Regions from separate parts of the Arthrobacter sp. NPDC093139 genome, predicted to be linked through region 1. Evidence: riboswitches for the same ligand, from Rfam matches in the RefSeq annotation. Region 1 holds a riboswitch; each other region holds the start of a gene.
The links. A riboswitch is a leader RNA that binds a small molecule or an ion and turns the genes downstream of it on or off. The one in region 1 is predicted to bind thiamine pyrophosphate.
Positions count from the first base shown of each region.

Region 1 (7,051 bases):
CGGCCTCGTTGCGCGTGTCAATTTCCTCGAAGGCGAGGAGCAGGATGTCCTTGTTCCAGCGGGCACTGTGCACGGTCAGGGGGCCCGCCGACGCCGGTTCCACCACGAATTCGGTTCCGGGGACAAACCGGTCCTCGGGGGCGTCGGTGAGCACCTGGACTGTGACCTCGCCGCGGATTCCGTGGGGTTTGCCGATTCGTGCCACCTGAAGCTGCATGTAATCCTCTGTTCCGGAGTGTTTCTGAAAGGGAGTGCGTTTCTGAAAGTCGGCGCTGTGCCGTGCCCGGCCGGCGGGCGGGCGGTGAAAGCAGTCCGGCCCCTCCACCGTTGCTGGTGGAGGGGCCGGACTTTAAGGCAAGTGTTGCAGGCGCGTTACCGGCGGCGGTCGGTATCGACGACGTCGACCCTGACCTGCTCGCCATCTGCCAGCGCAGCCACTACAGTGCGCAATGCGCGCGCGGTGCGGCCCTGGCGTCCGATTACCCGTCCCAGGTCTTCCTGGTGAACGCGCACCTCGAGGGTATCCCCGCGGCGGTTGCTCTTCGTGCTGACCTTGACATCCTCAGGGGAGTCAACGATTCCGCGGACAAGGTGTTCGAGCGCTTCTGCCAGCAACTTACTCAGCCTCGGTGGTCTCTGCTTCAGCCTCGGCGGGAGCTTCTGCCTTGGCCTTCTTGGTGATGGCTTCCGGGATGATCACGGAACCCTTTTCCGGGGCAACGAAGGCTTCCTTGGCAACCTTGGTCTTCAAGGTGCCTTCCTGGCCCGGGAGGCCCTTGAACTTCTGCCAGTCGCCGGTGACCTTGAGGATCGCGGCAACCTGCTCGGACGGCTGTGCGCCGACGCCGAGCCAGTACTGGGCACGGTCCGAGTCGACCTCGATGTATGAGGGCTCCTCGGTGGGGTGGTACTTGCCGATCTCTTCGATGGCACGTCCGTCACGCTTGGAGCGTGCGTCCATGACGACGATGCGGTAGTACGGTGCGCGCATCTTGCCGAAGCGCTTAAGGCGAATCTTTACGGCCACTTTAGTGGTCACTCCTGTTTCTGAAACGGGCTGAACCCGCGTTTCTGCACCCGTGGGGCGGGCCATACTTGGGGTTCGAAAGGACAGGATCCAGACGCGGAGAGAGGGGCCACGCAGATCGAGTACCTGTTTATTGTGCCAGATCAGCGGCCCGATTTCGACTTGACAGGGGCGGGGGCCTGAATCGGCAGGTCAGGAGGACCAGACGTAGAGGCCCGTGCGGCTGTTCTCGTCGACGCTTTCGGCAAGTTCGGCCAGCTGCTGGACGTATTTCCGCGCCTCGGCGGCCCCAAACGGCATGTCGTCCTCGGCGGCCCACCGCTCGGCAACATCGTCGAGGACGTTGCCCTCGCCCTCCGATTCGTAGCTGACCAGCTCCGCCAGCGCCCGGACCATGGCCGGCGGCACACCGAGCAGCGAGTCGCTGGCCACGTCCACCATGGCCAGTTCGTAATCGGCGCCTGCCGCATGGACGGCCGCTCCGGCGAGGTCTCCGAGCTGTTCGATTTCAAAGTCGCTGATCCCCGGGATGCGGACGCCGGCCGCGGCGGCTGCGCCCGACTCGAGGTCAGCGGCGCGCTTGAGGGCTTCACTGTGCGTGGCAACAAAGATTTCGGTGAAACCCATGGAATTCGTCCTCGTTCCGTCGATAGCGGGAACCCGGCGGCGGTGAAGGCCGGCGGGGATGTTCGAGTTCAGCCTAACCCACAGGCCCGCCCCGAATCGCGAACAGGCTCAGCGTACGGCGACGCGGATCCGGTTGCGCCACGGGTCCTCGAAGCGCAGCTCCGCCCCCGTGTGGTGGGCAGCAACGCCGGCGGCCTTCAGGCGGTCGGCGAGCGCGCCGACGTCGTCCCCTGCCGGGACTTCGATGAGGACTTCGCCCAGCCCGAGTGTGTCCCGGCGCGGTCCGGCGCCGCGGCTGTTCCAGACGTTCATGGCCATGTGGTGGTGGTAGCCACCGGCCGAGACGAACAGGGCCTGCCCGTGCCAGCCCGCGGTCTTTTCGAATCCCAGGGTCCCGACGTAGAAGTCATGGGCAGACTGGACGTCACCCACCTGCAGGTGCACGTGCCCCACGCCGGCTTCCGTGCCGCGCTGGCCCTCCAGCGCGTCCTCGGTCAGGTGGTCCTGCAGGTACTTCTGCGGCGGCAGGGCGAGGCTGTCCATGACCACATTCTTGCCGTCCCAGGACCACGCCTCGCGGGGGCGGTCCCAGTAGAGCTCGATGCCGTTCCCCTCAGGGTCGCTGAAGTAGAAGGCCTCACTGACGAGGTGGTCGGCGCTGCCTGTGAACGACCGGGGCTCATACTGGGCGGCGGTGGCGACGGTGGCGGCCAGGGCTGCCTGGTCATCGAAGAGGAGCGCGGTGTGGAAGAGGCCGGCTTCGCCGCGTCCCGGAATGGTCAGTCCGGGGGCGGGAGCCAGATGGACCAGGGGCGTGCTGAGCCGCCCAAGGTAGAGGCCGCCATCCTGTTCGGCTACGACATTGAGGCCGAGCGCCCGCTGGTAGTAGTCGGTCATAAGCTTCATGTCGCCGACCTTGAGCATGACGGTGCCCATGGTGAGATCGGCAGGAAGAAGATCCTGGCTGCTGGCTGCTGGTGTCATGTGAATGCTCCCGACTCCCTGGCCACCGGATTTCGATGGTCTCTACCTATCTAAATTACTTGAAGCTTCAATTTATTCCCAGCGGACGACACTTCCCCGCAGCACCACTGCCCGGAGCTGCCCTATGGTTTCCGGCACTTCCCGCGGGTCCTCCGCACACACCACAACATCGGCGCTCGCGCCCTCGTCCAGGCCGTCCGCACGCAGCCACCGGCGGGCCCTCCAGCAGGCAGCATCCAAGGCGGCCGCGGCGGGGAGCCCCGCACCGTGGAGGGCCAGGATCTCGTCCGCAATCCGGCCGTGCCCGATCACGCTGCCCGCATCAGTGCCCGCAAAAATCTCCACTCCGGCCTCGTACGCGTCCCGGACGCGCTCGTTCCGGCGCTCCCACAGCGCCCTCATATGGGCCGCGTAGCGGGGAAACTTGGACTCGGCCCGGGCGGCGATGTCCGGGAACGTCGCTATGTTGACCAGTGTCGGCACGATCGGCACGTTCTGCTCCACGAACCGCGGGATGTGCCGCGGCAGGAGCCCCGTTGCGTGTTCAATGCAGTCGATGCCCGCATCCAGCATCTGGTCGAGGACGTCCTCGCCGAAGCAGTGTGCCGTGACCCTTGCGCCCTCATCATGCGCCGCGCTGACCGCGTCCCGGACAGCCTCGTCCGGGAACGAGGGCGCAAGGTCGCCGGCGTCTCGGTCGATCCAGTCCCCCACCAGCTTGATCCAGCCGTCCCCGGAACGCGCCTGCTTCCGGACTGCCTCCACCAGGTCCTCCGGCTCAACCTCGACGGCGAAGTTCCTCAGGTACCGTCGGCTCCGGGCAATGTGCCGTCCGGCACGGATGATCTTCGGCGCTTCAGGGCGCCGCTGCAGCCAGCGGGTGTCACTGACCACTCCCGCGTCCCGCACAAGCAGGGTGCCGGCATCGCGGTCGGTCATCGCCTGGGCGTAGGCCACGTCGTCGTCCACGGCGCCGGTTGGCCCCAGCCCGATGTGGCAATGCGCGTCAACGAAGCCGGGCAGCACCCAGCCGTCGAGGATCACGTCAGGAATGCGGCCCGGACGCTGAAAGGTCAGTTTGCCGTCCACGGCCCACAGACCGGTCCGGTCCTGGTCCGGGCCGGTGAGCACTGTGCCGGAGAATTCGATGATGCGCGCCATGGATCCAGCCTGTCATATCAGGCGTGGACGGGCACCGGCCAGCCGCCCTGTGGTAGCTTCGTCTACGACCACACGGGTGCCCCTGCAGGGGCTGAGATCGGGCTAGCGCGGCCTGCGACCGTTGAACCTGTCCGGGTAATGCCGGCGAAGGAAGTGAGCAGTACATGAGTACCCAGAAAACAGAGCTGATCCCTGCCCAAATAGAAGCTGGCCAAAAGGAAGCAGCATCCGGTGCGGATATCACCCAGTCCCTGAAGTCGCATTCGCTGGCGTACATCGAGGGCGACGGCCTCCGCGTTCCGGTCACGGAAATTGCCCTGGAGCCGTCACCCAGCGGGGAGCAGAACGAGCCGTTGCGGGTGTACCGGACAGCCGGACCCGGCAGCGATCCCGTGGTGGGCCTCGCGCCGTTCCGCGCGGAATGGATTGAAGCCCGCGGCGACACTGAGCCCTACAGCGGCAGGGAACGGAACCTGCTCGACGACGGCCGGTCGGCCGTGCGCCGCGGCGCCGCGTCCGCGGAGTGGAAGGGCGCGCAGCCGGTGCCGCGCCGCGCCGTCGGCGGAAAGACGGTCACGCAGATGCACTATGCCCGGCAGGGCATCATCACCCCCGAGATGCGGTTCGTGGCACTCCGGGAGAACTGCGACGTTGAGCTGGTCCGCAGCGAACTGGCGGCCGGGCGCGCCATCATCCCGAACAACATCAACCACCCCGAGTCCGAGCCCATGATCATCGGCAAGTCATTCCTGGTGAAGATCAACGCCAACATCGGCAACTCGGCCGTGACAAGTTCCATTGCCGAAGAGGTGGACAAGCTGCAGTGGGCCACCCAGTGGGGTGCGGACACCGTCATGGATCTCTCCACCGGCGATGACATCCACACCACCCGCGAGTGGCTGATCCGCAACTCGCCCGTCCCCATCGGCACGGTTCCCATCTACCAGGCGCTGGAGAAGGTCAACGGTGAGGCGAACGCCCTCACCTGGGAGATTTTCCGTGACACCGTGATCGAGCAGTGCGAGCAGGGTGTGGACTATATGACCATCCACGCCGGGGTCCTGCTGCGCTACGTCCCCCTGACGGCCAACCGGGTGACCGGCATCGTGTCCCGCGGCGGCTCGATCATGGCGGGCTGGTGCCTGGCGCACCACCAGGAGAACTTCCTGTACACGCACTTTGACGAGCTGTGCGAGATCTTCGCGAAGTACGACGTCGCCTTCTCCCTCGGAGACGGCCTGCGCCCCGGCGCCACCGCGGACGCCAACGACGCCGCCCAGTTCGCCGAGCTCGACACGCTGGCCGAGCTGACCCAGCGGGCCTGGGAATACGACGTGCAGGTCATGGTCGAAGGTCCCGGCCATATCCCGTTCCACCTCGTGCGGGAGAACGTTGAGCGCCAGCAGGAGCTGTGCAAGGGCGCTCCGTTCTACACCCTGGGCCCGCTCGTCACGGACGTGGCACCAGGCTACGACCACATCACCTCGGCCATCGGCGCCACGGAAATCGCCCGCTACGGCACCGCCATGCTCTGCTACGTGACGCCCAAGGAACACCTGGGCCTGCCGAACAAGGACGACGTCAAGACGGGCGTGATCACGTACAAGATCGCCGCCCATGCCGCCGACCTCGCCAAGGGCCACCCGGGAGCGAATGAGAGGGACGATGCCCTGTCCAAGGCGCGCTTCGAATTCCGGTGGCGGGACCAGTTCGCCCTGTCCCTGGACCCGGTGACCGCTGAGGCCTTCCACGACGAGACGCTGCCGGCAGAACCGGCCAAGACCGCGCATTTCTGCTCCATGTGCGGGCCCAAGTTCTGCTCCATGCGCATCAGCCAGGACATCCGCAACGAATACGGCTCCGCGGAAGCACAGGCGGCGCTGGCCGAGATGGCCGAAGGGATGCGGGAGAAGAGCCAGGAGTTCCTGGCCGCCGGCGGGAAGGTTTACCTGCCGGAGCTGAAGCTTCCCGAGTCCGCCCGCCAGTAGCGGCCCACCCTATCGGGTCCGGTCCGGCAGGCATTGGGGGCCCGCCGGACCGGACCTGCGGCGCACTCCGTGCGGGTAAGGAACGTTGGTCAGGACGCCCGCGGCTGCTGCCGCCGGCTGACCTCGGCAATGAATGACCGGATAAGACGGTCGCCTTCCGCGGAGTCGTGGGGCCGGTGTCCGCCTGCTGCGATGCGGTGCAGGGCACCGGTTTCCCGCAGGTACCCGGCGATCTCCTCATAGAGGGGCTCCCAGCCGCCCGTGAGGACCAGCGTGGGAACGCCAGGGACGATCTGCAGCGGTGCATGCCAGGGAGGTGCCTGCAGCCGCAACCGCCTCGCGGCGCGCGGGGCCTCCGGGGTGCTTGGACCGTGGCCTTCCGCGGCGAAGGCGCGCCGCAGATACTCCCGCTCATAGTCGTCGTCGCCGAGCTGGTGCCGGACCTCGAAAAGGGGCTCCATCAGCGCCCGGTGGGCTGCCGTGGCGGGCAATTCGGCAGTCAGCGACAGGCAGGCCGGCTCCACGAGGGTCAGCGAGAACACGAGGTCCGGCCGTTCCACGGCGGCCATCATCGCCGCGATCGCGCCCTGGGCATGGGCCACTATGTGGCCACCGGCGGCGCCCCGGCCATCATCTGCCAGCGACCGCAGCACGATCCGCGCGTCTTCCGCGAAGTCTGTTTCCAGCGGATCGGCTTCGGCATCGAACCCGTGGCGCCGCAGGAAGAGGGCGTCATACTGCAGGGCCATGCCGTGCTGGCGCGGCCAGGCGGCGGAGCCGAAACTCCCCGCGCCGTGGACGAACACTACCCGCTGCTTAAACATGACCCAACCTTATGGCAGCGGTCCGGCATCCGAGCAGGCAGACATGGTTCCGCTACTTGCCGAGGAACTTGTCGAAGCCCTTGGGAAGGTTCAGCTGGGACGGATCGAAGTCGCCGCCCTGCTGGCCGAAGGACGCACCCGTGGGCAGGGCCTTGGCTGCGTTGGCGCGCCGGGCCTCCGCCTCCCGGAGCTCCTGCGCTGCCTTGGCGGGGTTACCCGAGCGGGCCTTCTTCTTGGGTGCGCTCTTGGCACCCTTGCGGGGCCCGCCGCCCATGCCCGGCATTCCGGGCATTCCCGGCATTCCGCCGCCCTGGGCCATCTTCTTCATCATCTTCTGGGCCTGGCCAAAGCGCTCGAGCAGGCCGTTGACTTCGGAGACGGTCACGCCGGAACCCTTGGCGATGCGGGCGCGGCGTGAACCGTTGATGATCTTGGGTGCC
Region 1 covers NZ_JBIVOO010000020.1:15,970-23,020, forward strand. Annotated here, with positions in the region: gene rimM (ribosome maturation factor RimM) at 1-217, opposite strand, end outside; gene ACIP90_RS20400 (RNA-binding protein) at 373-615, opposite strand; gene rpsP (30S ribosomal protein S16) at 617-1,027, opposite strand; gene ACIP90_RS20410 (hypothetical protein) at 1,220-1,654, opposite strand; gene ACIP90_RS20415 (VOC family protein) at 1,763-2,638, opposite strand; gene ACIP90_RS20420 (amidohydrolase family protein) at 2,711-3,799, opposite strand; TPP riboswitch at 3,862-3,969, shown strand; gene thiC (phosphomethylpyrimidine synthase ThiC) at 3,964-5,787, shown strand; gene ACIP90_RS20430 (alpha/beta fold hydrolase) at 5,877-6,611, opposite strand; gene ffh (signal recognition particle protein) at 6,664-7,051, opposite strand, start outside.

Region 2 (7,051 bases), on a different contig from region 1:
GTTTGGAATTCCAAAAGGACCGTTCCCGGGGTCATAACCCAAGTGTTGGCGTAAGCACCGAAGATCTAGAATACGCTAATTTCGTCTTCGGCCGCAAATGAGGCTGGTTTCGGCGGGTTGTCCGTGATAACCACCACAGGGCTGTTGCACCGACCTGCCGTCACCGTGCGCGTTTATCTTACCGGCTCCTGCGCCGGAGACCGTTCAGCTGTGGAGCCGCGGCGCGTCGAAAAAATCGACCTCGTAGCGGCAGGACTGCCTGAATGCCGTCAGCATCAGGCTGCGTTCCGCGTCGGACGCCGCGCGGCCCGCGGCGTCGGTGATGGCGATGGCCTGCCGGGTGGCCTCTGCAAAGCCCTCGTCGGCGTAGGTGCGCAACCACTCAGCGTACGGGTGTCCTTCGGGGGCGCCGGCTGCGAGGAATTCGGAGTGCAGGGTCTCCCCGACTTCGGCGTAAAGCCAGAAGCACGGGAGCACCGCGGCTACCAGCACGGCATAGCTCCCCGAGGCAGACGCCGCCACCAGGTGGTCCACATAAGCCTTGGTGACCGGCCCGAGGTCAGGCAGCACCATCCGGGTGCTGAGCCAGCTGCGGTGCAGCTCGGACTCCACTTCGAGGCACTGCTGCGCAGAACGGGCCCAGAAGAGCTGCTCGGCCTCGGTGGGAGCCAGCGCGCTGGCCCGTGCCAGGACGCGCGAGTATCCGTTGAGGTAGATGGCATCCTGTGCGAGGTAATAGGCGAACTCGCTTTCGGGAAGCGTGCCTTCAGCCAGCCCGCGGATAAAGCCCAGGCCGTAGATCGCGTCGAGATCCGCGGCGGCCTCCGCATGGAGCAGGTCGGCGAAACTGCCCTCAGCGCCAGCACCCGGGGACGCCAAGTGGTGGAAGTGGTGGACCGGCCCGTTGCCGTGTCCCACCTCAAGCTGCCCGGAGGAGCGGAGGGCCTCTTCCAGCCAGGGCTTGACGGTGCGGAGTGACTGTTCCCAGTCGCCCACACGGGCCTGCATAGTGGCCATCGCCGAGGACAGGGAGCATCCGGTCCCGTGGCTGTTGCGGGTCGGCACCCGCTGGCCGTCCACCACGACGACATCGGCCGACAGGGCGCCGCCCGTATTCACCAGGGCGTCGGGGCAGTCGGCACCGTCCAGGTGCCCCCCTTTGACGAGGACGGTGGCCCCCGTTTCGGCGGCCAGCCGTTTGCCCTGCTCCAGCGCGTCCGGCCAGGTGGAGGCCACCGGCTCCCCGAGCAGCATCGCAAGCTCGGCGAGGTTGGGCGTGATCAGGTCGGCCAGCGGCAGGAGTTCCTGCAGTGCCGCCTCGGCGGACTCCTGCAGAAGCCGGTCCCCGCTGGTTGCCACCATCACGGGATCAAGAACGACGACGCCGGGGCGCACCTTCTCCAGCCAGACCCGCACCGCGGCAATCACCTGTGCGTCGCCCAGCATGCCGATCTTTACGGCGTCCACGGCGATGTCGTCACTGATGGCGGTCAACTGTGCCGTCAGGAACTCGGCCGGGGGGAGATGGACGGCGCTGACGCCCCGGGTGTTCTGGGCGGTCAGTGCCGTGATGGCCGCCATTCCGTAGCCACCCGTGGCCGCGATGCTTTTCAGGTCCGCCTGGATGCCGGCTCCGCCGGACGGGTCCGAGCCGGCAATGGCCAGGACGCGGGGAATCCTGCGGATGGGCGGCACAGCCTCAGGCGTTGCAGGCTGGACAAGGTTCAGGGCAGATAGTGAAGACAAAGGAGACATCCCTTCGCCGGTGCTAACCGGTCAGGTTCAACGGGTTTGGATCTCAGCCGGCTCCGTGCGCGGCACCCCGTGTCAGTCCCCCAGCCTAGCGGTTTGCTGCCCTGCGGGCACTGCGTTGCAGTTTGCGACCGGCAGCCCCGCAATTGCCGGGGCAACAGCCCGCGGCCGCTCTGGCGCTGAAGCACAACGGGCCGGTGTCGCAGTTGCGGCACCGGCCCGTTGCATCAGATCAGCTTAAAGCGGGAACCCGTCCAGCTCAGAGCTCGGACGCAGGCACGCCGACGCCGAGAATGATCGGTTCGCTGGCAGGCTTCGGGGCAGCGGCGCTCCCTGAAACCGGCGCCTTGGCTTCGTGCGAGTGCCCGGCTGCTGATGCCGGGGCGGTCTCGTGGTGTTCCACGGACGTCTCATTGGCTGCGCCCTGAGCCCGGCTGGCACTGCGGTTGCGGCGCGGCCGGCGCGTGCGGGTCTGCACCGCCGAGTGGTCAGCGAACCGGTCGGCGTCGTGGTCCGCACCTGCCGGGGCAGGTCGCGTTCCGGCCGGCGCTGCCGGCTCGGCAGCAGGCGTCTCCCCCGCGGCAGGTGCGCGGTCCGCCGTCGGCTGCTCCTCAGCGGGAACGGCCGGCGCGCCGAGGTGCGCGAACGCCTCCTCCAGCCGGTCCAGCGTCAGGGCAGGAGTTTCGGAGGCCGGCTCGCCGGCGTGCTCGACGAAAGGAAGCACGACTTTCTCGCCGCCAAAGGTCAGCACGGCGCCGGGACGGCCTGAAACGCTCTCCGTCTCCGGGGTACGGTGCACCGCCGGGCTTTCCGGACCGGACGGCGCCGGGGCAGGGACGGAGCGCTGTGCTCCGGCGGACGCGGCCTGGTGCGCGGCGTCCTCATGGAGATGCGCTGCATGGGCCGCGGCCGCGATGTTGGCGAGTGCGGCCCGTGTCGCCTCAGCCTTGGCGTGGCGCTCAGCCTCCGACGGCTCATGGTGGACCGCGGCGGGTGCGGCGGGGCCCGTTTCCGCAGGAACCTGACCACCCTTGCCGCGCCGGCGGCTCTTGCGTTCGGTCCGCACGGCGGGCTGGTGCTCCGCCCGCGGAACGTGGTGCTCGGCCGCAACAACGTTCGCCCGCCGGTGTTCCACGGGCTCGTCGTGCGTCACCACGCCGCGGCCGGCGCATACCTCGCACTGTTCGCCAAAGACTTCCAGCAGGCCGGTGCCCATGCGCTTGCGGGTCATCTGGACGAGACCCAGTGAGGTCACTTCCGCCACCTGGTGCTTGGTGCGGTCGCGGCCCAGGCACTCCACCATACGGCGCAGCACGAGGTCACGGTTGGACTCCAGAACCATGTCGATGAAGTCGATCACGATGATTCCGCCGATGTCCCGCAGGCGCAGCTGGCGGACAACTTCCTCTGCCGCCTCCAGGTTGTTCTTCGTAACGGTTTCCTCGAGGTTGCCGCCGCTGCCGGTGAACTTGCCGGTGTTGACGTCCACCACGGTCATAGCCTCCGTGCGGTCAATGACTAGTGAACCGCCGGAGGGCAGGAACACCTTGCGGTCCAGGGCCTTGTGGATCTGCTCGTCAATGCGCCAGGCCGAGAAGATGTCCTGGTCCTTGGTCCACTTCTCAAGCCGCCCGACAAGGTCCGGGGCAACGTAGGTGACGTAGGCCTCGATCGTGTCCCAGGCTTCGTCGCCGGAGACGATCAGCTTGGAGAAATCCTCGTTGAAGACGTCGCGGACAACCTTGATGGTCAGGTCCGGTTCGCCGTACAGCAGCTCGGGAGCGAGGACCTTGGTGGACTTCGCCTGGCTTTCGATGCCCTCCCACTGCGCCCGGAGGCGGTTGATGTCATGCGTCAGCTCTTCCTCCGACGCGCCCTCGGCCGCTGTGCGGACGATGACGCCGGCATCCTCGGGCAGGCGGTCCTTGAGGATCCGCTTCAGGCGGTTGCGTTCGACGTCGGGCAGCTTGCGGGAGATGCCCGTCATGGAACCGCCGGGCACGTACACCAGGTAGCGCCCGGGCAGGGAGATCTGGCTTGTCAGGCGTGCACCCTTGTGGCCCACGGGGTCCTTGGTGACCTGGACGAGGACGGAGTCCCCCGACTTCAGGGCGTTCTCGATCCGGCGCTGCTTGCCCTCGAGGTTAACGGCTTCCCAGTTCACTTCACCGGCGTAGAGCACAGCATTGCGGCCGCGGCCGATATCAACGAAGGCCGCTTCCATCGACGGCAGGACGTTCTGGACCTTGCCCAGGTAGACGTTGCCGATCAGCGAGTCCTGCTGTGTCTTGGACACGAAGTGCTCGGCCAGCACGCCGTCCTCGAGGACACCGATCTGAATTCTGTCGTCGCGCTGGCGCACGATCATCTGCCGGTCCACTGATTCGCGGCGGGCCAGGAATTCGGCCTCGGTGATGACGGTGCGGCGGCGGCCGGTGTCGCGGGATTCACGGCGGCGCTGCTTCTTCGCTTCGAGCCTCGTGGAGCCCTTGACGCTGGTCACCCGGTTACTGACAACAGGCTCGCTGGGAACGCGCGGGGCCCGGACGCGGGTCACCGTGTTGGGGGGATCGTCGTCTCCCCCGCCGGTGAGCTCGAGGTCCTGGTCACCGCGGCGGCGGCGGCGCCGGCGGCGGGACGTCACACCTTCGTCGCCCTGGCCCACGGTCTCTTCGTCTGCATCCTCGGACGCGTCTGCGCCCTCGGTGTCGGCTCCGGAATCGTCGCGCTCCGAGACGTCACGGTCAGCGCGATTCCGCCCCCGGCGGCCGCGGCTGCGGCGGCGGCGGCGTCCGCCCTCGTCCTCCTGCTCGTCCTCGCCGCCTTCGGCCTCGGTGTCCTCCGCGGCGGGAGTGGCAGCCGGGCGGATCACGGTGTTGAGGTCGGGCGCCTGGAAGATGATCGACGTGACCGATGCCGGCTCCAGGAAGAGGGATCCTGCCGGAGCGGCCGGCGACGGCTCCTCCTCGGTCTCGGCTGCATCCTCGGCGCCTTCAGCTTCGGCGGCCTGCGCGGCGGCTGTCTCCGCCTGGATTTTTGCGACCGGCGTTTCTTCGACCCGAGTTTCCACGGCAGAAGTTTCAGCAGGGGACCCGGCCGCTGCGGCTTCGGCGGCTTCTGCGGAGGCGGGCGCCGCTGACGCGGGCGCTGCCTGCTCCTCAGTGGCGGGCTGTTCGGTGGCGAGCTCCGCAGTCTGGGGCTCTGCGGTCTTGGGCTTGGCAACGCGGCGGCGGCGCGCTGGCTTCGCTTCAGGTTCTCCGGCCGGCTCGGCACTGGCGGGCTCGACGGCGGCCGCTTCAGCGGGTGCCCCGGCGGCTGCCTCGGCGGGTGCCCCGGCGGCTGCCTCGGCGCCCGCCTCTTCGGCGAACGCGGGGAGCGGCTCGTCCGCGGCCTTCTTGCGGGAACGCGTGCGACGCACCGGGGCTTTGGCCTCCGCAACGGCAGCTTCCACCGCCGTCACTTCAGAATGCGCTGCATCCACGGGTTCCGACACTACGGACTCAGCCGACAGCGCGGGCTCGCCGAGGACAGGCTCCTGCAGCGCCGGTTCCGGCAGCGACGCCTGGGTCTCGGATTCCTTTACCTTCGGCGCTGCCTTGCGCCGTGTGCGGGTGGCCTTCTTGGGAGCTTCCGCTTCCCCGCTGGCGGCCGGATCTTCGTTAACGGCGTTTACCTGGTCATTATCCATATGTGGCGACACTCCTGCCCCTGACATGCCGCCACATCCGGCACCCGTTGGGGCACATATTGTCAAAACCCGCAGGCGTTGACAGAAGTCAATTGGATACCCTCAGGTTCGCACCGGCAGTGGGGTGCGGCAGCCCTGAAAGGCCGGCGGGAATGTTACTGGAACCCGTTGTTTCTGCAATCCACAACCAGGTGCCGTCCAATGGAATGCGGAGGCAGGATTTCCGTTATCCGGGCCTCCGCTGCGTCTCATTGGCGGTCTTGGGAACAAGCCACCGGACTGGAACCCGAATGTGGTTCGCGTTCCAGCCACGTTCATTCTCTCACACAGCAGTTCAAAAACGCCGTCATTGTGTGACAAACACAGTCAAGGGAGCCGGGAGCGCCCGCCGCACCAAGCTTGCACCCAGACTGCGGCGATACAATCTGGGCAGGAGCACCCCAGACAAAGGACGCCACCCCATGCCCAGCATTCCGTCTTCCACCGGCACGGATTCCGCGCACGACTACGCCGACGAGACCCTGCGTCACCCGGCAGCTGCCGAGGCCGCAGGACCGGCCATGACGCGTGACCGCCCGTTCGGTTGGCTGCTGGTCATCACCGGCATCGTGGGATGGATCGCTTCCGGCATACTGGTGCTGGAAAAGCTCGAGGTTCTCAAGGATCCCAACCACACCACCGTCTGCGACGTGAACCCGTGGATCTCCTGCGGCCAGGTGATGCAAACGCCGCAAAGTTCGGTCTTCGGCTTCCCCAACATGTTCATCGGCATAGTGGCCTTCGCCGTGATCATCACCGTCGGCATGGCGCTGTTGTCCGGCGCCCGCTTCAGCCGCTGGTACTGGCTGGGACTGCAGACCGGCGTCACGCTCGGTTTCGCCTTCGTTGTGTGGCTGTGGTTCCAGGCGCTCTACGAGATCCGCATCCTGTGCCCGTTCTGCATGGTGGTGTGGGCTGCCATGATTCCCCTCTTCGTCTGGGTCACCGTCCGCAACGTTGTTCGCGGGGCCATCCCGGCGCCGGCGGGTGTGGCCAAAATTCTCGGCGACGCCGGATGGATCATCACAGCGCTGCTCTATGTGGCAGTCATCGCCACGATCTTCTTCGCCTTCATCCAGGTGTTCATCGGCACGTCGGGTTTCTAGGCCAAAAAGAAAAAGCGCGAACTGGCAGTTGATGCCCTCAAAAGCTGATTTTGGGGGCATCAGATGCCAGTTCGCGCTTAGGCGCTGTCTAGGCCTGGAACCAGATCTTGATTTCGCGCTCAGCCGAGTCGACGGAATCCGAGCCGTGGACCAGGTTCTGCTGGACCTTCAGGCCCCAGTCCCGGCCGAAGTCACCGCGGATGGTTCCGGGCGCCGCCGTCGTGGGGTCGGTGGTGCCGGCCAGCGAGCGGAAGCCCTCGATGACGCGGTGGCCTTCGAAGATCGCAGCGACGACAGGGCCGCTGAGCATGAAGTCAACCAGCGGCTCGTAGAACGGCTTGCCCACGTGCTCTTCATAGTGCTGCTCCAGCAGCTCCCGGGTGGCGTTGACCTTCTTGAGCTCGGCCAGCGTGTAGCCCTTTGCCTCGATGCGGCCAAGGATTTCGCCGGTCAGGTTCCGGGTGAC
Region 2 covers NZ_JBIVOO010000001.1:58,219-65,269, reverse strand. Annotated here, with positions in the region: gene thiD (bifunctional hydroxymethylpyrimidine kinase/phosphomethylpyrimidine kinase) at 205-1,755, opposite strand; TPP riboswitch at 1,738-1,835, opposite strand; gene ACIP90_RS00320 (Rne/Rng family ribonuclease) at 2,012-5,440, opposite strand; gene ACIP90_RS00315 (vitamin K epoxide reductase family protein) at 5,902-6,585, shown strand; gene ndk (nucleoside-diphosphate kinase) at 6,674-7,051, opposite strand, start outside.
Region 2: linked by a shared signal. The riboswitch ahead of thiD (bifunctional hydroxymethylpyrimidine kinase/phosphomethylpyrimidine kinase) and the one ahead of thiC (phosphomethylpyrimidine synthase ThiC) in region 1 are both predicted to bind thiamine pyrophosphate.

Region 3 (7,051 bases), on a different contig from region 1:
CCGGCAGGGACGGCAGTGCTTCCCGCGCCCACGCCGGCACGGGGCGGTTGTTGCTCAGCGCCTCGCAGATGACCAGGACGAAGCGGTCGATCAGCCGCCGCAGGGGTGCCGTGGTGTGGGCGTAGGCCGTGCCGATGGCGGACTGGATGGCGTCGTCGGGCACCGTTCCGTCAAAGTACGTGTAGCCGGCCCCGCGGAAGAGCATTCCGGCCGAATGCATGATGGCCAACTGCCGGTGGTCGGTGGGATCCAGCGTGCGCAGGTACTCTCCGTAACTGACCGTTCCGTCCCACGGCTTCCCCAAGGCGGCCGTCTGGCGCCGGAAGTGGCCGAGGGACCGTTCGTCCGGCGCCGGCATGGTGCGGAGGATACCCACCTTGCCGTCGAGCATCATCGAGGCGGCGGCCATGCCGGTCATCAGGGAAATCTGGGCGTTCCAGTCCTCCACCGGAAGCTGCGGCGCCGCCACAATCCGGTAGCCGCCGTCGGGAAGCTGCACGATCTCCTGCTCGGGCATGTTCAGGCTGGCGCCGCCGCGGGCCCGTTCGAGCTCCACGCGCTTGAGTCCCACTTCGCGCAGGAGCTGCAGCACGGGCGAGGCAGTCCCGGCATCCAGTTCTGCCTGGACGCCCTTGTAGTTGAGCTTTGCCCGGCTGCGGACCATGGCCCGACGCACCAGCACGGAGACAACCTCGGCCGCCGCATCGAGGTCGAACTCCCAGACGAACGCCGAACACAGCTGGCCGGCGAGCAGGCTGCCAGCGTTCTCGCTGATCACCTCCGGGTGCAGGGGGATGCGGCCGTCCGGAGCGTAGAAGGTCTGGCCGCGGCGGCGGGTTTCGGCGTCGAGGGCACCGCCGGGAACTACGAAGGACGGCACGTCAGCGATGGCGTAAAGGATCCGGTAGCCGTCTGCGGACCGCTCAATGAAGAGTGCCTGGTCGAGGTCCGTGGACGACGGCGGATCGATGGTCAGGAATTCGACGCCGGTCAGGTCCAGCTCCGGGAGCCGCCGCCGCGCCACGGCCGCTTCGGCCTCCCGCAGTACGTGGTCGGCGAACTCCCCGGGAAGCTCCAGCTCCGTCCGCAGCGCACTCAGGGCCTCGGCCAGGGCGTTGGTCTGTTCGTGGACGCTGGGGGACAGGCGATGATGTGGCACGAAAATCAGGTTAGTCCGATTTCCGCAGTTAGTCTTGGGTTATGGGCACATCCTCGGCTGACACCGCTCACTACGATCGTTTCGTCGCTGACCTGTTCGGTGTGATGGCGTACGGGGAGCTTTCCGCCTTCGAACGGCTCTCATCAGACGCCCGCTACTCCCCGACACTCCATGACCGCGCCGTGCTCGGCCGGATTGCCGTCATCGAGTTCCAGCATTACGAGCTGGTAAGCAAAAAGCTCGCGGACATGGGCGTGGATGTCGAGGACGCGATGGTGCCGTTCCAGGCCGCCGTGGACCACTTCCATGAACGGACCCGGCCTGCCGACTGGTACGAATCCCTGATGAAGGCCTACGTGGTGGATACGGTCTCGGCCGATTTCTACCAGGCCGTGGCCCGCTATGTGGATCCCGGGACCCGGGAGTTGATCCAGCAGATCCAGGCGACCGAGGAAGCAACGGCCGTGCTGAGGGAGCGGTTGCGGGTGGCCCTGGCCGATGACCCCCGGCTGGCCTCCCGCCTGGCGTTATGGGGCCGGCGGCTCCTGGGTGAAGCGCTCACCCAGGCCCAGCGGGTGGGTTACGAACACGCCTTCCTGACCGAGCTGATCACGGCAGCCGACAGCGGTGCGGACCATGCCGCGGCCAGGGAACTGGTGCAACGCCTCACCAGGGAACTCGCGGAAAACCATTCCAAGCGGATGGTGCAGCTTGGGCTGAGCGGCTAGGGCGTAATTGGGTGCTCCGGCAGGAGCGCCACGGGCTATGTGTCGGTGCATTCCATCGCGGCGTTTTTGTCGGTGGCTGATGTCATGCTGTGGGAATGGATGGCAGGGCAGCCGGGGACACGTTGGAGGGCATCGAGGCCTCTGTCGCTGCGCTGGCTGCTGTTGCCGGCCGCGGCGGCGGCACCGTGGCTTCGAGCGGTGCTGACCTTTTTACGGGTGCTGATCCTCTGGCCGGTGCTGACCCTCTGGCAGGTGCTGGCCCGTTTGCGGGTGCTGATCCTGTGCGGGACTGGGCGGAGGCGTGTCTGGATGGTCTGGCGGAGGTTGGCAGGTTGGAAGCCCGGGTGGCCGCGTTGAAGGTTCAGTTCGCGGCCGGGTACGCCGCTGCTGCCGAGGCGCTGGCGGCGCCGGCCGGTTCGCCGCAGGAGCGCACGGCCCAGGAGATGGCGGTGACCGCTGAGGTTGCGTGTGTGCTGACGGTGGGCGAACGCGGTGCCGGTGCGCTGCTGTCCGAGGCCCGCGCCCTGACCACCGGGCTGCCGTTGACGCTGGCCGCGCTGCAGGAAGGGAGTATTTCCTGGCAGCACGCCAGGGTTCTGTGTGATGAAACCTCAGGGCTGGAGCCTGCCGCTGTGGCCGCCCTGGAAGCCCATTTCCTGGGAACAGACTCCCTGGGCCCTGATCTTCCGGGCCAAGGAGTCCTGGATCCTGATCTTTCGGGTACGGGTGTTTCCGGGCGTGCGCGGGGTTGCCTGGCAGGGGAGTTGGTGCCGGGCAGGTTCCGCGCCAGGGCGCGTGCCTGGCGGGAGCGGCACCATCCGGTGGGCATCGAGGCCCGCCACCGCAGGAGCGTGAAGGACCGGCGGATGGAGTTCGTGCCGGACCGGGACGGCATGGCGTGGCTGTCGGTGTACTTGCCCGCGGACACCGCGGCGGGCATCTGGGCACGGGCCACCGAGGCCGGGCGCGCCCTGCAGGGTCCTGGAGAATCCCGGACCCTGGCGCAGCTGCGCGCGGACGTCACCGCCTGCTGGCTGCTGGGCGGTGTGGCGGAGGGTATCCCGTCCCCCGCGGCGCAGGTCCTGGTCACCGTGCCGGTGTTCTCGCTGCTGGGGGCCGGTGAGGAACCGGCCGCGCTGGACGGGTACGGGCCGATCCCGGCGTCCATGGCCCGCAGGCTTGTCGCGAACGGGGCCGGGTCGTTTCTGCGGGTGCTGACCGATCCGCGTGACGGGGCGCCGCTGGAGATCGGCCGGAGCAGCTACCGTGTGCCGAAGGCGATGCGGCAATGGCTGCGGCTGCGGGACGGCCGGTGCCCGTTTCCCGGCTGCAGCAACCAGTCCCTGGATAACGAGGCGGATCATCTACTGGCCTGGTCCGCAGGCGGCGGGACCGGTATCAGCAACCTTGGCCAGCCGTGCCGGAAGCACCACCGCCTCAAACACACCACGCCCTGGCAGCCGGTCGAGGCGACCCGTGACAGTCCGCCCGGCTGGATCTCACCCACGGGACGGTCCTATCCAAGCGAAGAACAGGACCGGGAACCCCCACGCTGGCCCCACAACCCAGACTCCGGCAACCTCGAGCCCGGCAACCTCGAGCCCGGCAACCGCGAGCCGGACAACCCCGAGCCGGACAACCCCGAGCCGGACAACCCCGAGCCGGACAACCCCGCCAGCTTCGACCCACCTCTGCCCGCGGACCCCTTTCCCGACTGGGCACAGTTCACGGCCGCCTAGAGTGACCCTTCTAGTGGCATAGCCAGATCATGACCGCGCAGAGGACGACGACTGGCGATCCTCGGCGTCCGCTCCCTCGGTACCGGCTGTTCCGGCGTCCAGGGCAGCAATCAGTTCCGCCGCGGCGGCCGCCGGGTCCGGTGCCTCGGTGATGGCCCGGACCACCACGATGCGCTCTGCGCCCGCCGCGACCACCTGTTCCACGTTGCTGAGATCGATCCCGCCGATGGCGAACCACGGAACACTCCGGCCGCTTTCCCCGCCGGCACTGCCGACAGCTCCGGCCGCATACCGGACGAGATCAAGTCCGACGGCGGCCCTCCCGGGTTTGGTGGGGGTGGCCCACACCGGTCCGACGCAGAAGTAGTCAGGGCCCTGCGGTGCCTGTGCGGCCGCGATGGCGGCATCAATCTGGTCGGGGGAGTGGGTGGAAAGCCCGATCGCCGCTGAGTCGTCCAGCAGCTTCCGTGCCGAGGGCAGCGGCAGGTCCTTCTGGCCGATGTGAAAGACCGGAGCCTCCGCCAGCGAAGCGATGTCCGCCCGGTCATTGACGGCCCAGAGCCGGCCATGCCGGGAAGCGGCCTGGCGCAGTACTGCCAGGAGTTCGAGTTCTTCCGCCGCCTCGATGGTTTTGTCCCTCAGCTGGATGATGTCCACTCCACCGGCAAAGGCCGCATCGACGAAATCGGCGAAGTCGCCGCGCTCCTTACGGGCATCGGTGCAAAGGTACAGGCGGGCTTCATGGATGTCAGGCACGGTCATGGCAACCAGCCTAGTTCCTCTAAACTGGGCTGGTACCGCGGGAGCCCGCTGCAGCTGTCACAAAAGGCGCAGGGCTGAGAGGGCGTAAGAGCCGACCGCTTGACCTGATCCGGTTAGTACCGGCGTAGGGAAGGATTTCCATGAATCTTGGAACCGGCGGGAACAATTCTGCCGTATCGCTGATCCACGCCGATGTGGCTGTGATTGGCGGCGGTGTGATCGGCCACGGGATCGCCTGGGAGGCGAGACGCTCCGGACGGTCCGTGGTCCTCATCGACAAGGAGCCCGGGACAGGCGCGAGCTGGGCTGCCGCGGGGATGCTGGCCCCTGTCAGCGAGCTGCATTACCAGGAGGAGGAACTCCTGGAGCTCATGCTCGAATCCTCGGCCCGGTGGCCCGACTTCGCGGCGGCGCTCACCGGTGACGGTGCCTGCCGCGACACGGGGTATCTGGCGACGCCGACCATCGCTGTGGGCGCGGACCCTGCCGACCGCCGCGCACTGATGGACCTGCGTGAAGTTCAGCTGGCCGCCGGTCTGGCAGTCGACCCGCTGACCATCCGTGAGGCGCGGCTGCGGGAGCCGCTGCTGAGCCCCGGCATTTCCTGCGCGCTGGACATCCCGGCGGACCATCAGGTGGATCCTCGGAAGCTGGTGGCGAGTATTGCAGCTGCCTTGGCCTGCCATGAACCCGGCTCGCGGACTGCCGTGGCCGGCGCCGAGAACGGCTACGCGGTCCGTGACAACGCGGTAGGTCTGCTCTGGGACAGGGGCCAGGACGACAGGGGCCAGGACAACGGACAGGACGGCGGACGGGTCACGGGTGTCCGGCTTGCAGGCGGCGGCGGCGTGCTGGCCGCTGAAACTGTGGTGGCAAACGGTCTCGGGGCCGCCTCGTTGGACGGGCTGCCGGAGGGACTGAATCTGCCCCTGCGATCGGTGTACGGCGATATTCTCAGGCTCAAGGTTCCGGACCGGCTCCGTCCGCTGCTGACTGCTACCGTCCGGGGCATGGTCCGCGGAATCCCCGTCTACCTTGTTCCACGGCAGGACGGCACTGTGGTTATTGGCGCCACCCAGCGGGAGGACGGACAGGCCGCGCCCAGCGCCGGCGGTGTCTACCAGCTGCTCAGGGATGCCCAGGTGCTGGTGCCCGCGGTAGCCGAACTGGAGCTGCTCGAGGCGACGGCACGGGCGCGGCCGGGAACGCCGGACAACGCCCCCCTGCTGGGCCGTGTTGCCGCCGGATCCAAATCTGGCGCCCGTTCCAAACCCGCGGCCGGATTTAAACCCGCCGCCGGCTCCGAAGCTTCCGGCGGCGATCAGGGGCCCGACGCAGTGGTGCCCGGGCTGATCATCGCCACCGGGTTCTTCCGGCACGGGGTCCTGCTGACGCCCGCCGCCGCCGTCATCTGCCGCGAGCTGATGGACGGCGTGGAGGACAGCCGCTGGAAGGCCTTCCGTCCCGGTCGGTTCTCCACCGAACGGACGGGCGGAGCGGGCAGCGCCCCGCCGGTCACTGCCGCTTCGAACACAGTCACATTTGACCAGGAGAAGGAACCCGCATGAACATCACACTGAACGGCAACGCCCACGCTGTGGGGGCAGGCGCCTCCGTCACCACGCTTGTCAGCGAGGTCACCGGGCGGGACCTGGCCGCCAACGGACACGCCACCGACGGCCAGCGGCTCGGGGTAGCAGTGGCACGCAACGCGGAGGTAGTGCCCCGCAGCCTGTGGCACAGCACGGCACTCTCCGAGGGCGACGAGATCGAGCTTGTGACGGCAGTTCAGGGAGGATAAGGACCATGACTGAAACAAAGGCAACACCGCCGGGAACGGAAGATCAGCCCGGAACCGTGGCGGACGCAGCTGACCGCCTCGTCATTGACGGCGTTGAACTGACCTCGCGGCTCATTATGGGCACGGGCGGCGCCCCGAGTTTGGACGGGCTGGGGGCGGCGCTCCTGGCATCCGGCACGGAACTGACCACTGTGGCCATGCGGCGCTATTCGCCGGCCGAGACAGGGTCCCTGTTCCAGCTGCTCCTGGACCACGACATCCGCGTGCTCCCAAACACCGCGGGCTGTTTTACCGCCCGCGACGCCGTCATGACGGCAGAGCTCGCCCGCGAGGCCTTGGAGACTGACTGGGTGAAGCTGGAAGTCATCGCCGATGAACACACCCTCCTGCCGGACGCAGTGGAACTCGTGGACGCCACCGAACAGCTGGTCAACCGCGGGTTCAAGGTCTTCGCCTACACGAATGACGATCCCGTCCTGGCGTTGCGTCTTGAAAACCTGGGCGCCGCGGCGGTCATGCCGTTGGGCTCGCCCATCGGCACAGGCCTGGGGATCCTCAATCCCCACAACATTGAACTGATCGTCTCGCGTGCCTCCGTCCCGGTAGTCCTGGACGCCGGCATAGGCACCGCATCGGATGCCGCCCTGGCCATGGAGCTCGGCTGCGATGCCGTGCTCCTCGCCACCGCCGTGACCCGGGCGCAGAACCCGGCACTCATGGGCGAAGCCTTCAAACACGCCGTTATCGCCGGTAGGCTGGCGAAAGCGGCCGGGCGGATCCCGCGCCGCGAGCATGCACTGGCGTCATCGGCCATGGAAGGCCGGGCAGAGTTCCTCTAGTCCGGACACCCGGGGCCCCGCGG
Region 3 covers NZ_JBIVOO010000004.1:266,304-273,354, reverse strand. Annotated here, with positions in the region: gene ACIP90_RS09120 (RNB domain-containing ribonuclease) at 1-1,159, opposite strand, end outside; gene ACIP90_RS09115 (ferritin-like fold-containing protein) at 1,201-1,887, shown strand; gene ACIP90_RS09110 (DUF222 domain-containing protein) at 1,983-3,626, shown strand; gene thiE (thiamine phosphate synthase) at 3,654-4,388, opposite strand; TPP riboswitch at 4,416-4,536, shown strand; gene ACIP90_RS09100 (FAD-dependent oxidoreductase) at 4,529-5,956, shown strand; gene thiS (sulfur carrier protein ThiS) at 5,953-6,189, shown strand; gene ACIP90_RS09090 (thiazole synthase) at 6,195-7,028, shown strand.
Region 3: linked by a shared signal. The riboswitch ahead of ACIP90_RS09100 (FAD-dependent oxidoreductase) and the one ahead of thiC (phosphomethylpyrimidine synthase ThiC) in region 1 are both predicted to bind thiamine pyrophosphate.

Region 4 (7,051 bases), on a different contig from region 1:
GGCCAAACTGCAGCTCGTCCAAGACCCTGCCGGTGACGAACTGGTGCTCGGGTTCCTGGAAGACCGTGCCGATCCTGGCGATCAGCTGCTCGGCCCGCCATCTGTAGGGATCGATCCCCGTTCCTCGGCTCAGCTCCACGGTGGCCGACACCTTGCCCTCGACGGGAGGGATCAGGCCGGCGAGCGTCAGCGCGAATGTGGATTTACCGGCGCCATTGGCCCCCGTAATGGTCAAGGCTTCACCGGCGCGGACCTGCGCCGTGATGTCCCGCTGGATGGGCAGCGGAGGAACGGACTTGAAGCCGGGTCTCCGCGGACGCTCCCGGGAGACGCCCACGCCCTCGGCCGCCAGGAGCAGTTGGCCGGGCACGCGGCCCAGTTGGCCGGGCACCAGGTCAGACTGTCCGGAAACGGGTTCCGGCTGGCCCTCGCCGCCCGGGAAGCCGCCGTGCAACCGGCGCCGGGTGGACGGAACGTACCCCGGCACCCAGACCCCGGCGGCGATCAGCATCTCGCGGGCCTGCACCAGGACCTGGTCGGGGGCGCCGTCGATCAGCACGGCAGGTTGCGTGGCGGATCCCGGCTGCAGCACGATGATCCGGTCCACGAGGTCTTTCCACACCGCGACCCTGTGCTCCACCACCACCAGCGTCGCGCCGGTCTTGTCGAGGCAGCGGCCCACTGCGTCGCGGACTTCCAGGACGCCTGCCGGATCCAGGTTGGCGGTGGGTTCGTCCAGCAGGATGAGCCCGGGGCGCATCGCCAGGATGCCCGCCAGCGCGAGGCGCTGCTTCTGTCCCCCGGACAGGGCCGACGTCGGGTGGTCCAGCGGAAGGTGCGCGAGCCCGACGTCGTCCAGGGCCTCGTGCACGCGGCTCCAGATCGCGTCGCGGGGCACGGAGAGGTTTTCGGCGCCGAAGGCGACGTCGTCGCCGAGGCGGGAGAGGACCACCTGCGTTTCGGGGTCCTGCTGCATGAGCCCGGCGCGGCCTCGCTGGGCGCGCGGCGGTTCGCCGTCGATCAGGAGGCTGCCGCTTTCGTCCGCGTCGTCGCTGCCGGAGGGACCGCCGTCGTCCGCTGTGCTGCTGCCCGCCGTGGTGTCACCGAGCACGCCGGCGAGGGCGTGGAGCAGGGTGGACTTGCCGGCGCCTGAAGGCCCCAGGAGCAGCACCCGCTCCCCCGGGCGGATGTCCAGGTCAAGGGCGTTGACCGCGGGTTTCGTGCGGCCGGCGTGGCGCCAGCCCCAGCCGCGGGCGGTGACCGCGGCGGGGCGGACACCGCCGTCGTGGTGTCCGGGCATCAGTTGAAGACGGGCTCCGTGGCTGCCTTGCGGGACGCGAACGAGCTCAGCACGCCGGTCTTGGCGAGGCCGCGCGTAGCGATCCAGGACAGCGCACCGGCGATGATGGCGCCCGAGATGGCGGTGAAGATGACGTAGGCCAGCTTGTCTCCGGCCGCGTAGGCGATGTTCCAGCCCCACGGAGCGAAGGAATCGTTCAGGCCGCAGAACAGCCCCGCACCCGCGCCGGCCAGCAGCGAAACGGGCAGGTTGAACTTCTTGTACCGGAACGCTGCGAAGACGAGTTCCGCACCGAGGCCCTGCAGGAGGCCGGAAATCAGCACCGTGGTGCCGTACTGGGATCCCATGATTAGTTCACCGGTGGCGGCCACGGTTTCGCAGAACAGTGCCGCGCCGGGCTTGCGGATGATGAGCATGCCGAGCACCGCCGGGATCATCCAGCCGCCGGCGTAGAGGCCGGTGAGCGGCGGATAGACCGCGTTGATGGGAGCGGAGATGAGGTTGGCGCCCTGGGACCACGCCCAGAAAATCACGCCGCCGGCGACGGCGATCAGTGCCGCCACAACGATGTCGGCCACGCGCCAGTTGTAACCGGTCTTCTTGATTGCTGCAGTTGTCATGATGGTCCTCCTGAGGATCAGGAGGGGAAAGCGCTCCCCGGCTGCGGGCGGTGGGTTGCCTGCTGCCGGACACTCTGAGAACTCGACTCCCTTGCGCCGGTACTAGCCGGATCAGGTTCGAGGGTCTGCGGCTGTCCGCACTCTCAGCGCCCTTCCGCGGTTCCCTGGCAATGCCAGTGAGGTCCGACGGCGGCGCTCCCCTGTCGTAATAAATCTGCCCTTATGGGCTGATCCAGTTTACACCGGGACCGCCTTGACAGCCCGGCGCTTCAGTCACATTCCGGGAAGTACGGCGGCGTCCGCCAGAGGAGGGGAGGAGAGCCGTCATCGTACCGGAGTACATTGGGGCCATGACGCATGACGATTCCGGCAGCCGCGCCGTGCCCGCCTTCGACCCTGACTCTCCGGATGAGCAGCCGGCAGGCGCCTTGGAAGCCCTGATTGAGCGGATTGAGGGGGAAGTAGCCGAGCTGCAGTTGCCCAGGTTCAGCAAGGATGACGCCCTGACACTCGGCCTCCAGTTGGTGGAAATGGGCAAGCAAAGCAATCTCCCGATAGCCATCGACATCACAAAGGGGGACCAGGTCCTCTTCCACGTGGCGCTCGAGGGGGCCACGCCGGACAACGAGGGCTGGGTGCGGGCCAAGCAGCGGACGGCGGCCCGCTACGAGGAGCCGTCTTTGCTGGTGGGCCTGCGCGGCCGGCTTGGCGGAGGCCGGATCGAGGACAATGCGTGGTTCGACCAGTCAACCTACGCTGCCCACGGCGGGGCCTTCCCCGTGTACGTGCGCGGGGTGGGAGCTGTAGCAGTCGTCACCGTTTCCGGGCTGCCACAGATGGAGGACCACGACCTCGTGGTCCAGGCGCTGCGGGAAATCCACGGCTCCATACGGCTAGGCTAGGGAAAGACCAGTATTCATGACGCAGGGAGTCCCGGAATGAGTTTCTTCATCAAGTTGCTTGGCACTGGCATCAGCCTGCTTGCAGGGTACGCCGGCACCAAGGCCGTGGATACCATTTGGGAAAAGGTCACCGGGCGGAAGCCCCCCAAGGGCGACAAGGACGACGTCCCCACGACGCTGCGCACAGCCCTGACGTTCGCCCTCATTTCCGCGTCCGTGAGCGCGGTAATCCAGGTGCTGGCAAACCGCGGCACGCAGCGGGCCATCACCCGCTTCGCCAAGACCCAGGACATCGTCTAGCCCACACTGCGTTTGCTTCGCAAATTCTTGCCCAGTCTTGCCCGAACTCTGCATCCAACCGATGCAAACCTTGATCGTGGCCGCGCATCGTTGACTCAACAGACAACGAAAACCTCGACTGCGAAAGTGATGATGATCAAAGTGGCGACGAAGGCAGAAAAAGCGAACTACCGCTACAGCGACTTCTACTGCTTCATGTCGCTTGCTGACTTCACCACCTACATCTCACGTGATGATGGCGACGGAGATGGTTGCTTTTCAATCAGCGGCAGCAGCGAGCTTGCTCTCTAGGAAAGCTCGCTGCGGCCGCCGGCCCTGGTCCGTCAACTGTTCCTCTGTGGAACCAGGTCCAGCGGAGGGTACGCCGGGAGCGGCAATAGGGAGTAGCCTGACCGCAAGGCGGGAAGCGGTGCAGCTCCCGTACGCGCTGCATCGTCCTGCCGTGCCTTCATCGGCTACCGGGAGCAGGAATGATGGACGTTCCTCCACTGATATGGGTGCTGACCGTCGCGGGCATCGTTGCGCTGCTGGCCTTTGACTTCTTTGTCCACGTCCGCCGTGCCCACATTCCCACCCTGCAGGAAGCGGTCATCTGGTCATCCGTCTATGTGGGGATCGCACTCTGCTTCGGGTCCGGAATTTTCGCTTTCGGAGGGGCATCCCCCGGCGCAGAATATTTCGCCGGCTACCTGACCGAGAAGGCTTTGTCAGTGGACAACCTGTTTGTCTTCCTGGTGATCATGAACAGCTTTGGCGTGCCGCGCGAAGACCAGCAAAAAGTGCTGCTGTTCGGAATAGCGTTCGCCTTGGCCGCACGCACTGTCTTCATTCTTCTGGGGGCCGCGCTCATTAACACCTTCGCGTGGGTCTTTTACCTTTTCGCACTGATTCTGCTGATTACCGCAGGCAACATGCTTAGACCCGACCGCTCGGAGGAAAAGTCCGCCGACAACATCATGATCCGGATGACCCAACGGCTGTTTCACACCGCGGACTACTACGACCGCGACAAGCTGCTCACGTTGCAGGACGGCAAACAGACACTGACGCCGATGCTGCTCGTGATGGTGGCCATCGCCGGGACCGACATTCTCTTCGCGCTGGACTCGATCCCGGCCATTTTTGGCCTGACCGAGGACGTCTTCATCGTGTTCACGGCAAACGCGTTCGCGCTCCTGGGCCTTCGCCAGCTGTACTTCCTGATCGACGGCCTCCTGAACCGCCTCATTTTCCTCTCCTACGGCCTGGCGCTGATCCTGGGGTTCATCGGCGTGAAACTTTTGCTCCATGCCCTCCACGAAAACAACGTGCCGTTCATCAATGACGGCGACCCAGTACCGGTAGTCGAGTTCGATACAGCGCTCTCGCTCACAGTGATTATTGCCGTGCTGGGCCTCACAGTTCTCGCATCGCTGATCAGTCCCCGGGGGAAGGCTCAAGCGGTCGTGTCCGCTGCCCGCCGCGATGTCATCAACTACCTCGACCCTGATTACACGAATGATCTCGGGGAACGGAGCCGGATCTTCGCGAAGCTGGTCGCGGAAGAACAACAGATACGCAGGTTCGGCCCCAAACACCGGCGGCAGGCAAAAGACGAGAAGGAACTGATGGACCTGATAGCCCGGGCCCACCGACAACATGATGGGAAGGAGGGCCGCTCCGACGGTTCCGACGAGCGCGGCAGTTCCGACAAGGGCGGCGGTTGAGCCTTGGAGCCCTTGCTGCCTTTGCTACCTTGCGATCATGACGTTGCAATGTGCGTGGGTCAGAACGGTGGCCAGGGTTCCGGGATGGCCTTCACGCTTGGGCGCCCCCAACACCAGCAGTTCCGCATCAGTCCCCGCGTCGACCAGCGCAGCGGCCACGGAATGGCCGGAGAGAAGTTCCTCCGAAACGGCCAGGCCGGGATCGAGCCCCTGCACGTGGAGCATGGCATTACGCAGAACATCCCTGCCGTGAAACTGCGAGGGGGCATGGCGTCCCCAAGCCGGCATCGGCGGATCCACGTGAACGATCCGCAGCTTCGTCTGCAAGGTCTGTGCCACACTGACTGCCCGCTCCAGGACCTTGCTGCTCCTCAGATGCCCGTCCACGCAGGCGATCACCGGTTTTCCTTCCGCACGCTCGGCGCGGACCACCACTACAGGGCCGGGACACATGCCGGCCAGGCCGACGGACACCGAGCCCACAAGTTTTCCAAGGAAGCCGCCCAGCCCGCGGTTCCCGACCACCAGCAGGTCCGCAGCCGGGGATTCCTTGCGCAGGACATCCGCGGGCAGGCCGGCAACCATCCGCGGTTCTATGTGCAGATCGGGCGAGATGCCGCGGGCAAGCTCCACGCCTTCGGAAAGAATGGCCTCGGCTGCGTGCCGTAACCCGCTGTCGGCAACTCCCTTCACCGGCCCCACGTCGTGGGTGAACATGGGCCAAATCCACGCGTGTATGATCCGCAGGACGGCCTGCGATGCCATCGCGTACTCCGCGGCCCACCGCAGGGCCAGCTTGGACTGGTCCGAGCCGTCATAGCCAACTGCCACTGTCTTGCCCATTGTTACCGGCCCCCTGACTACCCCCGCCAGCTCACCCGGACCCGCAGAATGCCTCGGTCCCAATCGCTGGTCCTACTGAATTTAACGCCCCGATGCCCCCGGATCTTCCCGGCGTGAGGGCGTCGGCAGGTCCAGATTCTGTGGAAGCGGGATGGCAGGCCCGACCGTTCCTGCCGCCCCGTCCACTGTCACGGCATCGCCGGTGCGGAGGCGGGTGGTGGCGTCCGGGACGCCCACCACGGCGGGAATGCCGTACTCGCGGGCAACGACTGGCCCGTGCGAGATCACTCCGCCCATCTCCATGACCAGGGCTCCGGCTGTCAGGAAGAGCGGCGTCCAGCCCGGATCCGTGGAGGGCGCCACCAGGATTTCCCCGGGTTCCAGATGCGCGCCGACGGGGTCCAGGATGACACGCACTGTGCCGGTGGCGGTGCCGGCTGAGGCGGGCGTGCCTGCCAGGATTCCCTCTGCTCGGGGCCCCGCAGTCGGCGCGAAGGCAGCTTCGACGTCTGTCCCGTCGGAGAGGAGTAACCGGGGAATGTGCCGGCGGCGCAGTTCCAGATCGTAGTGCCGCCGGCGGCCGCCCACGATGCCGGACAGATCTGCACCCCGCAGCCCCACACGAAGTTCGTCGAAGGTGAGGAAGAAAACGTCCTCGGGGGCCGCAATTCGCCCCGCCCCCGCAAGGTCCTTGCCCACCTCGGCGAGTTGCCGGTGCATCTCACCCAGGACCACCACGACGTTGAACTTCGGCAGCTCCCGCAGACCAGCCAGCTGCCTGGTCCGGTGGAGGCAGAAACCCACCAGCCGGCCCCGCACCTTCCCCTTTGCCTGTGCTTTTTCGACCATGCCTCGGATGGCGGACTCGGCCTGTTCGGCAGCGCGGGCGAACTGCCGGTCCGGCGCCTGTTCCGGATCCTCCACCCGAAGGTAGTTGGCGATCACGCCGAGAATGTGGTCCGGATGCTCCGACCACCGCGGCATGCCAAGGTCGATCTCTGCCACCGCCCGGTGACCGTACTTTTCCAGGAACGCGCCAACACCGGTCTGTGCCAGCGCGGGAAGGGCGCCCCCACCGTAATCCCGGGCCAGATCCTCCGGGCCCTTTCCGAGGAAGGCCGTCCGGGAATCGGGATCCCGGCCGAGCGACGCGGCCAGGTGCCACAGTTCCAAGTCCATTTCGGTGGTCACATTGTGCGGCAGCCCGCGAAGGACGGATTCCAGCTCCCTGGGCTCTACGATGCCGCGAAGCAGCCGGCGGGCGGCGGCCAGCAGCAGGTAGCCGACGGCGGGGGCGGGCAGGGTGGCGTCGATCAGTTCCTCGACAGTCCCGCGCATGATGCCTTCGACATGATCGAGCCGCTTTTCGCTCGTCACTGC
Region 4 covers NZ_JBIVOO010000009.1:131,902-138,952, forward strand. Annotated here, with positions in the region: gene ACIP90_RS14785 (ABC transporter ATP-binding protein) at 1-1,300, opposite strand, end outside; gene ACIP90_RS14790 (ECF transporter S component) at 1,300-1,920, opposite strand; TPP riboswitch at 1,991-2,132, opposite strand; gene ACIP90_RS14795 (heme-degrading domain-containing protein) at 2,271-2,822, shown strand; gene ACIP90_RS14800 (DUF4235 domain-containing protein) at 2,859-3,122, shown strand; gene ACIP90_RS14805 (hypothetical protein) at 3,249-3,413, shown strand; gene ACIP90_RS14810 (TerC family protein) at 3,596-4,828, shown strand; gene ACIP90_RS14815 (universal stress protein) at 4,853-5,671, opposite strand; gene ACIP90_RS14820 (PEP/pyruvate-binding domain-containing protein) at 5,753-7,051, opposite strand, start outside.
Region 4: linked by a shared signal. The riboswitch ahead of ACIP90_RS14790 (ECF transporter S component) and the one ahead of thiC (phosphomethylpyrimidine synthase ThiC) in region 1 are both predicted to bind thiamine pyrophosphate.